3 regions of the Kinneretia sp. DJ1R-11 genome follow, and region 2 is predicted to be linked to each of the others. Evidence: predicted binding sites of a transcription regulator. Region 2 holds the regulator's gene; each other region holds the start of a gene.
The links. The regulator sigma-54, encoded in region 2, starts transcription at its own class of promoters, with help from an activator protein. The targets are predictions, from matches to a motif close to TGGCANGNAANCTGCTTT.

Region 1 (5,038 bases), on a different contig from region 2:
ATCACGCAGCGGCGCGCGCGCAGGGGGCGGCCATCGTTTTGGTCTTCACCGAACGGTGCACGCGCCAAGTAGTAGCGCCCGCGCGTGGCCCAGGCGATCAAGGGCGAGGCGAGCAAGGCCGTCACCAGGGCGATCAGGGCCGAGAAGGCCTGGGCATCCGGCCCGAACAGTCCCAGGTGGGCGCTGACCGAGAGCGCCGAGGCCAGGGCCATGGCACCGACGCCGACCGGGTTGACGTCGTAGAGATGGGCGCGCTTGAACTCGATGCCCGGGGGCGACAGGCCCAGGGGCTTGTTGATCACCAGATCGGCCACCACGGCCATGATCCAGGCGATGGCCACATTGCCGTACAGGCCCAGCACGGCGCTCAAGGCCTCGAAGACATTCATCTCCATCAGCAAGAAGGCGATCAAGGTGTTGAACACCACCCAGACCACCCGCCCCGGGTGGCTGTGCGTCAGGCGCGAGAAGAAATTGCTCCAGGCCAGCGAGCCGGCATAGGCATTGGTGACATTGATCTTGAGCTGCGACACGATCACGAACAGCGCCGTGGCCGCCACCGCCCAGCCGTAGTGCGGGAACACATATTCGTAGGCGGCCAGGTACATCTGGTTGGGGTCCACCGCGCGCTCGGCCGGCACGGCGTGGCTCAGCGCCAGCCAGGCCAGCAAGGCGCCGCCCAGCATCTTGAGCACGCCCAGCAGCACCCAGCCCGGCCCGCCCACCAGCACCGCCGCCCACCAGCGCCGCCGCTGCGCCGGCGCGGCATCGGCCGGCAGGGCGGGCATGAAGCGCAGGTAGTCGGCCTGTTCGCCCATTTGCGTGATCAGGGCGATGCCCACGGTCAGCGCTGCACCAAAGTGGCGCAACTCGAAGCCAGCCGTGCCCGAGAGTGCTCCAGCATGGTGCAGTGCACCGGCAAAGGCCTGCGGCTCTTGCCACAGCACCGCCGCGAAAGGCAGCAGCAACAGGACCAGCCAGAGCGGTTGCGTGATCAGCTGCAGGCGGCTGATGACCGACACACCGTGGGTGACCAGGGGAATCACCAGCAGGGCGCAGATCAGGTAGCCCCAGCGCGGCGGGATGTCCAGCGCCAGGTCCAGGGCGTAGGCCATGACGGCCGCTTCCAGCGCAAAAAAGATGAAGGTGAAGCTGGCGTAGATCAGCGAGGTCAGGGTCGAGCCCAGGTAGCCGAAGCCGGCGCCGCGGGTCAGCAGGTCCATGTCCACGCCGTAGCGGGCGGCGTAGATGCTGATGGGCAGGCCGGCCAGAAAGATGATCAGGCCGGTGGCGACGATGGCCCAGGCCGCATTGGCCCAGCCGTACTGCAGCAGCAAGGTGGCGCCCACGGCCTCCAGGATCAGGAAGGAGGCCGCGCCGAAAGCCGTGTTGGCGACCCGGAAGCCCGACCAGCGGCGAAAGCGCTGCGGTGTGAAGCGCAGGGCGTAGTCCTCCAGCGTTTCGCGCGCCACCCAGGCGTTGTAGTCGCGCCGGATCTTGATGACGCGCTGCGGCGCCGGGCCGCCTTCGGGCGGATGAAGGGGCGGGTGCAGGGGCGGATGAAGGGGCGGATGCAGGGGCAGCGGCACATCGTGGGGCAGGGCGCTCATGGGCGAACTGCGAGCAGGTTTCGTGCCGCCTGCGCGCTGCGGTCTCCAAGTCGGCACGGGACTTGCAAACGGCCCTTGCAACACCCGAGCAGGACACCATGGAACTGACGCCCAGAGTTCAAGCGCCAAAGCGCTTGCGCGTGCTGGCACCAAGGAAATCATGGAACTGACCCCACGTGGTCAAGCGCTTCAGCGCTTGCGCGTGCTGACCTCAAGGCAAACATGGAACTGACTCCACGCGAAAAAGACAAGTTGCTGATCTTTACGGCCGCCCTGCTGGCCGAACGCCGGCGCGCCCGCGGGCTCAAGCTCAATTACCCCGAGGCCGTGGCCTTCATCAGCGCCGCCGTGATGGAAGGCGCTCGTGACGGCAAGACCGTCGCTCAACTGATGAGCGAGGGCCGTGAACTGCTCGGCCGCGCCGATGTGATGGACGGCGTGGCCGAGATGATTCCCGACATCCAGGTGGAAGCGACCTTCCCGGATGGCAGCAAATTGGTCACGGTCCACCAACCGATTGTTTGATCGCCCCTCATCCATTTCCACGACACCGACAGGAATCCGCCCCCATGAAACGCGCTCTCGTCTCCGCCCTTGCTGGCTTGCTGCCCCTGGTGGCCGTGTCGCACACCGGCGATGCCGCCCACGGCCATGACTTCATCACCGGCTTTTTCCACCCCTTGAGCGGTGCCGATCACCTGGCGGCCATGCTGACCGTGGGCTTGTGGAGTGGCCTGGCGCTGCGTCGGCCCTGGCAGGCGCCGCTGGCCTTTGCCGTGCTGCTGCTGGTCGGTGCGCTGCTGGGCTTGAGCGGCCTGGAGCTGCCGGCCGTCGAGCCCATGATCGCCGCCTCGGTGCTGGCCCTGGGCCTGCTCGCCGCCACTCGGCGCGCACTGGCGCCAGCCCTGGCCATGGGCCTGGTGGGTTTCTTCGCCTGCTTCCACGGCATGGCTCATGGTGCAGAGCTGGACGGCGGCCTCGCCTTGCTGGGCATGGTGCTGGCGACCTGGCTGCTCCATGTGGCCGGCCTGGGCTTGGGCCTGTGGCTGCGCCGCACGCAGGCGCGCTGGGCCCTGCCTCTGAGCCGCGTGCTGGGCGGCGGCATTGCGCTGCTCGGCCTGGCCCTGATGACCCGGGTGGTCGGCGCATGATTCCCGGCGAGCTGTTCACGCCCGAGGGCGAGCACCTGCTCAACCCCGGCCGGCGCACGCTGAGCCTGGTGGTGCAGAACGCGGGCGACCGGCCCATCCAGGTCGGCTCCCACTACCATTTCGCCGAAACCAATGCGGCCTTGCAGTTCGACCGCGCCGCGGCGCGCGGCATGCGGCTGAACATCGGCTCCGGCCTGGCCGTGCGCTTCGAGCCCGGCCAGCAGCGCACCGTGGAGCTGGTGGACCTGGCCGGCGCGCGCATCGTTCACGGCTTTCGCGGCCTGGTGCAAGGGAGCTTGTGATGGCCACGCTGGGACGACGCGCCTATGCCGAGATGTACGGCCCCACCGTGGGCGACCGCCTGCGCCTGGCCGACACGGAGTTGATCATCGAGGTCGAGCAAGACCTGACCCTGCGCGCGGGAGGCTACGGCGAGGAGGTCAAGTTCGGCGGTGGCAAGACGATTCGCGACGGCATGGCGCAGTCGCAGCGCGGCCGCGGTGATGGGAAGGACGGAGGCGCGGTCGACACGGTCATGACCAATGCCCTGATCCTTGACCATTGGGGCATCATCAAGGCCGACATCGGCCTCAAGAACAGCCGCATCGTCGCCATCGGCAAGGCCGGCAACCCCGACACCCAGCCCGGCGTGGACATCATCATCGGCCCCGGCACCGAGGTGATCGCCTGCGAAGGGTTGATCGTCACCGCCGGCGCGGTGGACACCCACATCCACTTCATCTGCCCGCAGCAGATCGAAGAAGCCCTGGCCAGCGGCGTGACCACCATGCTGGGCGGCGGCACCGGCCCGGCCACCGGCACCCTGGCCACCACCTGCACGCCCGGCGCCTGGCATCTGGAGCGCATGCTGCAGGCGGCCGATGCGTTTCCCATGAATCTGGGCTTTCTCGGCAAGGGCAATGCCAGCCAGCCTCTGGCCTTGCAGGAGCAGATCGAGGCCGGCGCCATCGGCCTCAAGCTGCACGAAGACTGGGGCACCACGCCGGCCGCCATCGACAACTGCCTGAACGTGGCCGAGGCCACCGACACCCAAGTCGCCATCCACACCGACACGCTCAACGAGAGCGGCTTTGTCGAGGACACGGTGGCAGCCTTCAAGGGCCGCACCATCCACACCTTCCACACCGAGGGGGCCGGCGGAGGCCATGCGCCCGACATCCTCAAGGTGGTGGGCGAGGCGAATGTGCTGCCCAGTTCCACCAACCCGACCCGGCCCTACACCATCAACACCCTGGACGAGCATGTCGACATGCTCATGGTCTGCCACCACCTGGACCCGGCGATTGCCGAGGACCTGGCTTTTGCCGAAAGCCGCATCCGCCGCGAGACCATTGCGGCCGAAGACATCCTGCACGACCTCGGCGCCATCAGCATGTTCAGCTCCGACTCCCAGGCCATGGGCCGGGTCGGCGAGGTGATCCTGCGCTGCTGGCAGACGGCGCACAAGATGAAGCTGCAGCGCGGGCCTTTGCCTGGCGACGGGCCTGGCAATGACAACGCGCGGGTCAAGCGTTATGTGGCCAAGCTGGCCATCAACCCGGCGATTGCGCATGGCATCAGCCACGAGGTGGGCAGCGTCGAGGTCGGCAAGTGGGCCGATCTGGTGCTCTGGAAACCGGCCTTCTTCGGCGTCAAGCCCAGCATCATCCTCAAGGGCGGCAGCATCGCCTTGGCCGCCATGGGCGACCCCAATGCATCCATCCCGACGCCCCAGCCGGTGCACTACCGGCCCATGTTCGCGGCCTTCGGCGGCGCCCTGGCGCGCAGCTCGCTGAGTTTTGTGTCGCAGGCCGGCCTGGCGGCCGGGGTGGGCCAGCGTTATGGTTTGCAAAAGACGCTGTCCGCCGTGCGCGGCATCCGCGGCCTGGGCAAGCGCGACATGATTCACAACGATTACGCGCCGCGCATGGAGGTCGATGCGCAAAGCTATGCCGTGCGCGCCGACGGCCTGCTGCTCAGCTGCGAGCCGGCGCAGAGCCTGCCTATGACCCAACGCTATTTCTTGTTCTGATGCCCCCACTTGCCATGCCCACCGAAACCGACCTGCTGATCCGCCTCGATGACCTCAGCGACCCGCGCATTGCCGCCTTCATGGAAGAGCATCTTCAAGACATGCGCGCCACCTCGCCGCCGGAGAGCGTGCATGCGCTGGACATGAACAAGCTGCGCCAGCCGGACATCGCCTTCTGGACCGCCTGGCTCAGTGATGAGCGCGGAGCGCCCGGCCAGATGCTGGCCGCCACGGCCGCCATCAAG
Region 2 (5,038 bases):
TGCAGAAGATGGGCACGGCGGGCGCATGCTCGCGGTCCTTGGCGGCCTGCTTGATGGCCTGCCAGCGGCCACGCAGGGGCACGAAGGGCAGCTGGCGCTCGAAGGCAAAGCGGCGCTGCATGCCGGCGGCCATGCCGCAGGCGATCTGCGCGGCCTCGACGGCGATGGTGCCCGAGCCGCAGCAGGGGTCGTGCAGGGCGCCGCCGGTCTCGGGCGTGCCCTTCCAGCCTGCGGCGGCCAGCATGGCGGCGGCCAGGGTTTCCTTCAGCGGGGCGTCACCTTTGTCCTCGCGCCAGCCGCGCTTGAAGAGCGGTTCGCCCGAGGTGTCGATGTAGAGCGTGGCGTCGGTTTCGCTGAGGTGCAGCATCACCGGCAGGTCGGGGAAGCGGGTGTCGACGCTGGGCCGCTCGCCGGTGGCGTCGCGCAGTACATCGCAGATCGCGTCCTTCACGCGCAAGGTGGCGAAGTTGAGGCTGCGCAGGGGCGAGCGCTGGGCCACGGTGTCGACGCGAATCGTCTCGGCCGGCGTGATCCAGTCGCACCAATCGATGCGGCGAGCCAGGGCGTAGATGTCGTCTTCGTGGCGGTAGCCGCCTGAGATCAGCTCGATCAGCACGCGCTGGGCCAGCCGGCACTCGAGGTTGAGCTTCATCACGCCTTCAAGATCGCTCTTCAGCGCGATGCCGCCGCGCAGCACCTCGATATGCGTCTTGGGCAGGATGGCCCGCACCTCTTCGTCGAGCAGGCGCTCCACGCCCGAGGGGCAGGAGACGAAGAGGTGGTGCAGGTCTTTGGGGGATTCTTTGGCGGCCATCCTCCGATTGTCCCAGGAATGGCCGCCTCGGCCGGACTCAGGCGCGGCGACGGCGGCTCAAGCCCAGCACGGCCACCAGGCCCAGGCCCAGGCCCATCAGCAGCCAGGTTTCCGGCTCCGGAACGGCGGCCAGCATGCCTTGGCCGAGCACGCTGTGGGTGACTGCGGTTGGATGGACGCGGTCCCAGAACATATAACCGTCAGGGTTGCTGCAGGTGCTGCCATTGGGCTGGCCGACATAGCCGGTGAAGCAAGCCTCGGTGACATTGCTGAGACCGTACTGGGCGGCGTTGTCGATCAGGTTTTGCTGCGCGCCCAGGGTGTCGAAATAGCGGATGTCGATGCCAGGCAGGGCGCGCAGCTGTGTCAGCGCGCCGTTCAAACCCTGGTTGAAGCCGAGCGAGAGCAGGTGCAGCTGACCGGCGGCACCGGAGCTGAGGCCGCCCGGGGTCTGGCCCAGGTCGGGCAGGCCTGGCATCAGGAAGTGGCGTGCGCCCAGGCCGTACAGCGTCTGAACGGCGTTGCTGAGGTTCTGGATGGCCGTCTGTGCGGTCGCCTGAGAATAGCCCTGGTACTGGAAGTCATTGGCGCCACCCCAGAGGAAGTACAGGGCCTGGCTGTCGGCCGCGCCACCACCCAAGCCGGCCTGGAAGGCCCCGACCTGGGACAGCATGCCGGTGTTCTGCAGGGCGGCCGGTGCGCCGGCGGCCACGGCGGCGCCGTTGAGCAAGCCGGTTTGGGCGCCGCCCCAGGCGTAGTCCTGCAGGGTCACGCCCAGGCCTTGGGCCAGATGCTCGATGGCGACCGGCCCGTTGGAGAAGCGGCCCTGGTAGTAGTTGCCGGGCTGCGGCACGGTGCCGCCTGTGGCTTGATAGAAATTACCCTTGTCCGAGAGGCTGTCGCCGAAGGCGACGATGCGGCTGTAAGCGGGGGGGCTGATCGAGCTGACGGCCTGCGCTTGCGCGGCAACGCTCAGGGCCAGACCGGCCGTCATCATCAGGGCGGAGGAGGAGATGCTGTGCCAGCGGCGTTGGGAGGCAGAAGTAGCGTTCACGACAGTCCTTTCAAGTAACGGGCCAAGTCGGCGGCATGATGGCATACCGCGGCCTGGGAATCACTCGAAATTCGCGTGCGTGTGCACGTTTGGGGCTGGGGGCCGGTGAACAGGTGAATGGGTGAATCGTGAATCGTGAATCGTGAATCGTGGGGTGCTGCTCACCCCTTCACTTGTTCACTCCCCCTCAAACCACGCGCCGCATTGTCGTCGTCCCAATATGCATGCCTTCGCGGTACTTGGCGACGGTGCGGCGGGCGACCTGGATGCCTTGTTCTTCCAACATATTGGCCAGGGCGCTGTCGGACAGGGGCTTGGCCGGGTTCTCGGCGGCGATGAATTGCTTGATCAGCTCGCGCACGGCGGTGCTGGAGGCCTCGCCGCCGGCTTCGGTGGAAAGACCCGAGCCGAAGAAGTACTTGAGCTCGTAGGTGCCGAAAGGCGTGGCCATGTACTTGGCCGTGGTCACGCGCGAGATGGTTGATTCGTGCAGGCCGAGCTCGTCGGCGATCTCGCGCAGCACCAGCGGCTTCATGGCGACGGCGCCGTGGCTGAAGAAGCCCTTCTGGCGCTCGACGATGGCGGTGGAGACGCGCAGGATGGTGTCGAAGCGTTGCTGGATGTTCTTGATGAACCAGCGCGCCTCCTGCAGCGCGCCGCCCAGGGCACTGTTGCTGATGCCGCCGCGCGTCTGGCGCAGGGCATTGGCATAGAGCTCGTTGATGCGCAGCTTGGGCGCGACCTCGGGGTTAATGATGACGCGCAGCTCGCGCCCGACCTTGCGCACGATCACATCGGGAATCACCGCCGGCGCCTGGCCGCGGGCAAAGCGCCGGCCCGGCTTGGGCTCGAGCGCCACGATCAGGGCCTGGGCTTCGCGCAGCAAGGGCTCGTCGGCGCCGGTCAGCAGCATCAGGCGGCGGCTGTCGCGCTTGGCCAGCAACTCCAGATGCTTTTTGCAGATCATGATGGCGATCACCTGCGGCGCGCTGCGTGGCAGCTGGCGCAGTTGCAGCTCCAGGCACTCGGGCAGATCGCGTGCGCCGACGCCGGCAGGGTCCATATGGTGCAGCCACTTCAGGGCGATGCGCAGGTGGTCGAGCAGGTCCTCGCGTTCGGCCGCGCTGTCCTCGCCCGCGTCGGGGATCAAGGCCTCGGCAATCGACTCCAGGCTGTCTTCCAGCAGGCCGTCCTCGTTTAGGGAATCGATCAGCAGGCGCAGGGCCAGCTGGTCGGACTCGCTCAAGCTCATGCCCGCCATCTGCTGCTGCAAATGTTCTTGCAGGGAGATCTCGGCCGACTCCTGCTCGCTGCGCTCGCCGTCTTCGTCGTTGCTGCCCGAGCCGCTGCCGCTGTTGCTGGGCAGCTCGCGGATGCCGTCGAAATCGTCACCTTCGGTGCCGTTCTCCCAGTCCTCTCGCTCGCTGTTGCCGAAGTCCTCGGCCTTGAGCTCGGGCGTGGCCTCGGCCTCGGCGCCGCCGCCCAGTTCGCGCTCGGCGCCGCTGTCTTCGGCGGCACTGGCCTGGCGCAGCTCGGGCAGTTCGGGCGCGGCGACGGAGAAGTCGTCCTCGGTTTCGAGCAGCGGGTTCTGCGCCAGCATCTGCTCGACTTCCTGGTTCAACTCCAGGGTCGAGAGCTGCAGCAGACGGATGGACTGCTGCAGCTGCGGCGTCAGCGCCAGATGCTGACTCAGGCGAACCTGGAGCGATTGCTTCATGGCCGCAGGCCCGGCGCTGTCAGGAGGCTCGCCATCACATCACATGCGGAAATGTTCGCCGAGATAGACCTTGCGCACATCGGCGTTGGCGACGATCTCGTCCGGCGTGCCCTCGGCCAGTACCGAACCCTCGCTGATGATGTAGGCGCGGTCGCAGATGCCCAGGGTCTCGCGCACATTGTGGTCGGTGATCAGCACGCCGATCTGGCGCGCCTTCAGGAAACCGATGATGCGCTGGATCTCCAGCACCGCGATCGGGTCCACGCCGGCAAAGGGTTCGTCCAACAGGATGAAGCGCGGCTGGGTGGCCAGGGCGCGGGCAATCTCGACGCGGCGGCGTTCACCGCCCGAGAGCGCCGGTGCCGGGCTGTCGCGCAGCTTCTCGATGCTCAGGTCGTGCAGAAGGGCTTCCAGCAGTTCCTTGATGCGCGGCTCTTTCAGCGCGCGGCCCTGCTCGTCGCGCTGCAGTTCCAGCACGGCACGGATGTTTTGTTCCACCGTCAGCTTGCGGAAGATCGAGGCTTCCTGCGGCAGATAGCTCAGCCCCAGGCGGGCGCGCTGGTGGATGGGCAGGTGCTCGACCGACTGGCCGTCGATGCGGATCTCGCCGGCATCGGCGCGCACCAGGCCAACGATCATGTAGAAGCTGGTGGTCTTGCCGGCGCCGTTGGGGCCGAGCAGGCCGACCACCTCGCCGCTGTTGACGCCCAGGTGCACGTTCTTGACCACGCGCCGCACGCCATAGCTTTTGGCCAGGCCCTCCGCCTCGAGGCGGCTGCGCACGCCGGATTCCAGCGCCGACACCGGCGCGTTGTGGGGGCCGGCACTCATGGCGTCTTGCGCGGGCTGAGGCTGGTGCTCGGCTTGAGCTGGATGCCCGAGGCCGGCGTGGCGGCGGGTTCCGAGGCGGCGCCTCGCGGCATCATCACCACACGCACACGGCCGCTCGGGTGGGGCGAACTCTGGCCGCCTTCCAAGGTGAACACCTCGCTGCGGTTGTCGAACAGGATGACCGCGCCGGTCACCTCGTCGGCCACGGTCGTGCCTTGCAGGCGCCGCACCACGGCGTTGCCGATGAAGCGCACGGTGTCGCTGCGGGTGTCGTATTCGAGCTGGTCGGCCAGGCCTTCGATGGCCTCGCCCGGGATGTCGCGCGCCTGGCGGAAGCTGACCTGTTTGCCGGTCTGGCCATTGGCATAAACCTGGTGGTAGCCGTCGCCGGTCTCTCGCACATCGAGCTTCTCGGCGCGCAGCACCAAGCTGCCCTTGCTCAGCACCACATCACCGTTGAACTCGGTGCGCTGCTTGGCGATCTCGACGCTGCCGCCGTTCTTGGAGGAAATATTGAGCGGCTTGCCGCGGTCGGCCTTCTCGGCCTGGGCTGCGCCGGCGGCCAGGCCCAGGACCAAGGCCGCCAGCAGGCCGGGCAGGAGGAGGGAGCGCGGGTACAGCT
Region 3 (5,038 bases), on a different contig from region 2:
CCGGCGTGCGCGTCGGCCAGAACACGCCGCGCGTGGTGCGCATCGTGCTGGACCTCAAGCAGCCGGTGGCGCCGCAGATCTTCACCTTGGCGCCGGTGGCGGCCTACCAGCATCGCTTGGTGTTTGATCTCTACCCCAAGGTGGCGGTCGATCCTCTGCTGGCCCTGATCAAGGACAAGGTCCAGGCCGAGCAAGAGGCGGCGCAGTCGGTGCAGGATGCGCTCGGTGATCTGATTGCCAAGCTCGACAAGCCCAGTCTGAATGCCCAGACCTCGGCCAAACCTGGCGCCAGCTCGGCGTCCGCGCCGCAGGCGCAGAACACACCCGCGCCGGCGCCGACGCTTCCGGTGGCGGCGCCGTCCGAGCCCTCGCAGGCCAAACTCGATCGCTTGATCGTGATTGCCCTGGACCCAGGGCATGGCGGCGAAGATCCCGGTGCCATCGGCCCCAGCGGCCTGCGCGAGAAAGATGTGGTGCTGGCGATTGCCCAGCAGCTGCGCGACCGGCTCAACCGCAACCCCAATATGCGGGTGCTGTTGACGCGCGAAGGCGACTACTTCGTGCCCTTGCAGCAGCGGGTGCAGAAGGCCCGCCGGGTGCAGGCCGACCTGTTCGTGTCCATCCATGCCGACGCCTTCTTCACGCCCAAGGCGCGCGGTGCCTCGGTGTTCGCGCTCAGCGACGGTGCGGCCAGCAGCCAGGCCGCCAAATGGATGGCCAGCCGCGAAAACGCCGCCGATCTGGTCGGCGGGGTCAATGCCGCGGTCAAAGATGCCAGCGTGCTCAAGGCCATGTTGGACATGAGCACCACGGCCCAAATCAAGGACAGCCTCAAGCTCGGCAGCGAGGTGCTGGGCCAGATCGGCCGCGTCGGCACTTTGCACAAGCGTCGGGTCGAGCAGGCCGGTTTTGCCGTGCTCAAGGCGCCCGATGTGCCCTCCATCCTGGTGGAGACGGCCTTCATCTCCAACCCCGAGGAAGAAGCGCAACTGCGCGACACCGACTACCAGTCCAAGCTGGTCGAGGCCTTGGCCACCGGCATCGCCCGTTACTTCGCCAAGAACCCGCCGCTGGCGCGGCATCGCGCTCTCAGCTGAAGTCCTGCTGGCGGCCGGTTTTGGATTCTAGGGTAAACATCAGTGTCGGAAAACTTGGCGTTCACCGGCATGTTGGACTCCCGGGCCTGATGTCTGTTGAGCTTGCTGCGCATGGCGTGGATCTTGCATGTTTGGATTTGTGAACTAAGTCACATTCTGAAAACAACGGAGATCTCCCGATGAAACACAGCAACTTCCAACTCAAGCATGTCAGCGCCGGCGTGCTGGCCTTGTTGTCCGGCTTCGCCATGGCGGCACCGGTGGTGGTCGGCAATATGACCGACGGCCAGATCCGCCTGACTGCCGATTACGCCCTCCCCAGCAGTGGCAGCAGCGTGGACGGCATGGTCACCAACCCGCCCAGCACCACGGCCACCGGCGCCGACTTCTATCTCAACGACTACACGGCCGACGGTTCGGTGTTCTTCCACACCTATGGCGATGCAGGTGCAACCAGCTATTTCGGTGCCCGGGTGACCGGCAACGGCAGCTTCTCGGCCTCGACCAGCACCCGTTACAGCCGCACTTTCACCAACACCACCGGTGTGGCCCAGCTCTTCAACTTCGCCTTCCATGTGGACAGCGGCGAACTGGGCATCGGCGGCACCGGTCTGGGCTTTGCGGATCTGCTGCTGCAGGTGAGCAAGAACGGCGTGGCCGTGGCCCGCGATCACACGACGCGCACCCAGGCCGTCGATGGCACCAGCACCTGCGCCAGCGATGACCTGGGCAGCCTCGCCAGCTATATGAGCTGCGGCAGCGAGTACGCCAACAACGCGGTGTTCAATGTCAGCATGGGCATGATCGGCGTGGGCGAGAGCTTCACCCTGGACTACGACATCGTCGCCACGGTTTCCGGTGAGCTGCAGAGCGGCGGTGGCGGTTACGGCGATTGCCCGACGCTTGCGGCCAAGGGCGACTTTGTGCCGGCATTCGAGGGTTGCAACAATGGCGGTTCGGGTTCGGCCACGGCGCGCTCCGGTGACCCATTTGGTTGGGGCAATCCGAGCAACTTCAACATCAGCCCGACGGCATCCGTCCCGGAGCCGGATACCTTGGCTCTGCTGGGCCTGAGCCTGGCCGGAGTGGCAGCCACGACGCGCCGTCGCAAGGGCGCGAGCCAGGCCTGATCGGTCTGTACGACCTGACGGGAGTGCAGCCTGCGCGGCACTCGCGGATCGGGTGATTCATTGGCGGCGCCTGCGGGCGCCGCTTCTCTTGCTGAACTTTGAAACTGTGCCCGCGGCTCCGCTGCCGGGTGCCACCGTCATATGGCCACGATTGTTTTTGCCTGGGAGCTCGGAGGTGACTACGGTCATCTGTCACGCCTGTTGCCCGTGGCCCTGGCCCTGCGCGAACGGGGTCACCGGCCGGTCTTCGTGCTCCGTGATCTGCTCGGCGCTGAGGCCCTGCTGAGCCCGCATGATGTGCCGGCCCTGCAAGCGCCGCTGTGGTTGGGACGCCTGACCCAGCTGCCCAGTCCGATCAGCTACCCCGAGTTGCTGATGCCTTTCGGCTTTCTCAATCCGCGCGCCCTCACCGGTATCTGTCGGGCCTGGCGCCATCTTCTGGCCCTGATCCAACCCGATCTGCTGGTGCTCGATCACGCACCGACCGCCCTGCTCGCCACCCGGGGGCTGGGCCTGCCGCGTCTGAATTTCGGCGACGGTTTTTGCCTGCCGCCCCCCTGTCAGCCGCTGCCGCCCTTTGCTTGGTGGCAGCCGCAGCCTAACGCTCGTCTGCAAGATTCCGAGGCCCATGCCTTGGCCACCGCCAACCACGTGCTTGCCGCCTTGCATGCACCGGCACTCACGGCCTTTGCCGACCTGCTGCACTGTGATGCGCAGGCCTTGTGCAGCTTTGCAGAACTGGATCACTACCCACAGCGTTCCGCGGCGCCGGCGCCCGCACCGCATTACTTGGGGCCGATCTTCCAGCTCGGACAGGGGCAAGAGCCGCGCTGGCCCGATGGCCCCGGCCCGCGCATCTTTGCCTACCTGAAACCGGGCTACGCGCCTTTGGAGCAAGTGCTTCGAGCCTTGCAAGAATTGCCGGCTTCGGTGCTGGCGCATGTGCCTGGCGCCTCGCGCAAGACCTTGGCGCAATTCAGCGGCGGGCGCATGCAGCTCAGCGCTGAGCCCTTGGCCATGGATGCGCTCAGTCGCAGCTGCGATCTGGCACTCAGCCACGGCGGCGCAGGCACCACGGCCGCCATGCTGCTGGCCGGCAAGCCTCTGCTGCTTCTGCCCATGCAGACCGAGCAATGGATGGCGGCGCGGCGGCTCCAGTCGCTGGGGGTTTCTGAAGCGCTGTTGGTGGATCAGACCGAGCATCTGCCGCGCCTCCTGCGCCAGATGCTCGACTCGGCGCGCTACCGGACGGCGGCCCAGGCCTTTGCCCATGAACATCGCGACTACCGGCAGCAGGACAGCGTGGCTGCGGTGGTGCAGCAATGCGAGGCCCTGCTTGCTTGCGAGCCGCCCTTGCAGCCGGAGCCCTGCCGATGAAGCCGCGTGTTCTGCTGCTCACACGAATCCCGTTCTGGCGCATGGGCGCCGGTGAGCGCACCCGCGTGCTGGCCCTGGTTTGGGTGCTGGGCGCTCATTGCCAGCTGAGCCTGCTCTACCTGGGCGCGCTTCACGCCGACGAATTGAGTCTGCTGCGCCGTCTGCGCGTGCAGGCAGCGGTCTATGGCATCCAGGGGCCGGTCAATGAGGCCAGTGAACGTGAGGCCTTGGTCAGCCTGTGTGCCGCTCAAGACTTTGACGCCTGCATCTTCCAGCGCCTGGCCCTGCATGGCTTGCGCGAGTTCCTGCCGGCCGGTGTGGCCGCTGTGCTGGATACCCATGATCTGGAAAGCCGCGCGGCCGAGTCACGCCGCAGTCAGTCGGTGGCCGTGCACACCACCCTCAGTTTCGAGCAGGAAATGGCTCTGCTTTCGCGATACGAGCGGGTGCTCCTGATCCAGGCCGAGGACCACGGTCTGGTGCAGGCGCGCTTGGGCGAAATCGCACTGCTTGCCCCGCATCCAGTGCAGTTCGCTGCCCTGCCGCTGCAGGCCGAGCGCCGGCACCTCGGCTTGGTGGGCAGTGACTGGGCCGCCAATCTCCATGGTCTGGACTGGTTTGCCGACCGGGTCTGGCCTTTGCTCGAAGGCCAGGTCGAAGGCTTGCAAATGCATCTCTACGGCTGGCTCAGCGAGCGCTGGCGCCCCGAATTCAAAGCCTTCCAGCGCCATGGTTTTGTTGCCGATTTCAAGCAGGCCTGGGCCGGCATGGATGTGGCCATCAACCCGGTCCGCTGGGGGGCCGGGCTCAAGATCAAGAGCGTGGAAGCCATGGGCCACGGCCTGCCCCTGGTCACCACGGCCGAAGGAGCGCGCGGCATCTTGGACGGGGCCGGCACCGCCTTTCTTCTGGCCGATGAGCCGCAGGCCTTTGCCGAGGCCTGCCGAACTCTGCTGTTGCAGCCGCAGCAGCGCGCCGCGCTGGGTGAAGCGGCCCGGCGCTACACAAGTACCCATTTCTCAGCGCAGGCCTGCTTCGGTCCGTTGCTGCGCTGGCTCTACGAGCGGGCACAGCAGTCGAAGCCCAAGCCCTAAGCCTTCAGAGCAATCACCGCCCCAGCTGCGTCGGCATGGCCGGCGCTTTCTGGCGGTCCGGCGCCTGGTAGGTCTTCAGTCGGCCCAGCACATCGGCAATGGCCGCGTCGAGCTGGCTGTCGCGGCCTTCGTTGACTTGCAGCGGGTCCAGGTCCACGTCCTGGTCCGGGGCCACGCCTTCGTTCTCGATGCGCCATTCGCCGTCCGGTGTGAAGAAGCGGAAGTAAGGCACGACCAGATTGGCGCCGTCGATCAGGCGCGGGTTGTTGGAGATGCCGATCAGGCCGCCCCAGGTGCGCTTGCCGATCAGCGGGCCCAGGCCCAGGCGCTTGAAGGCATA

Region 1: the regulator sigma-54 is predicted to act here: its motif matches at 1,662-1,679, upstream of LNV23_RS04180 (urease subunit gamma).
Region 3: the regulator sigma-54 is predicted to act here: its motif matches at 1,210-1,227, upstream of LNV23_RS13035 (PEP-CTERM sorting domain-containing protein).

What each region holds. Positions count from the first base shown of each region.
Region 1 covers NZ_JAJIRR010000002.1:41,929-46,966, reverse strand. The annotation lists gene LNV23_RS04185 (hybrid sensor histidine kinase/response regulator) at 1-1,610, opposite strand, end outside; gene LNV23_RS04180 (urease subunit gamma) at 1,833-2,135, shown strand; gene LNV23_RS04175 (HupE/UreJ family protein) at 2,180-2,761, shown strand; gene LNV23_RS04170 (urease subunit beta) at 2,758-3,063, shown strand; gene ureC (urease subunit alpha) at 3,063-4,793, shown strand; gene LNV23_RS04160 (GNAT family N-acetyltransferase) at 4,808-5,038, shown strand, end outside.
Region 2 covers NZ_JAJIRR010000001.1:654,533-659,570, reverse strand. The annotation lists gene LNV23_RS02730 (THUMP domain-containing class I SAM-dependent RNA methyltransferase) at 1-814, opposite strand, end outside; gene LNV23_RS02725 (SGNH/GDSL hydrolase family protein) at 852-1,868, opposite strand; gene LNV23_RS02720 (RNA polymerase factor sigma-54) at 2,056-3,585, opposite strand; gene lptB (LPS export ABC transporter ATP-binding protein) at 3,625-4,416, opposite strand; gene lptA (lipopolysaccharide transport periplasmic protein LptA) at 4,413-5,038, opposite strand, start outside.
Region 3 covers NZ_JAJIRR010000007.1:17,944-22,981, reverse strand. The annotation lists gene LNV23_RS13040 (N-acetylmuramoyl-L-alanine amidase) at 1-1,097, shown strand, start outside; gene LNV23_RS13035 (PEP-CTERM sorting domain-containing protein) at 1,277-2,227, shown strand; gene LNV23_RS13030 (glycosyltransferase) at 2,369-3,604, shown strand; gene LNV23_RS13025 (glycosyltransferase family 4 protein) at 3,601-4,698, shown strand; gene LNV23_RS13020 (S41 family peptidase) at 4,712-5,038, opposite strand, start outside.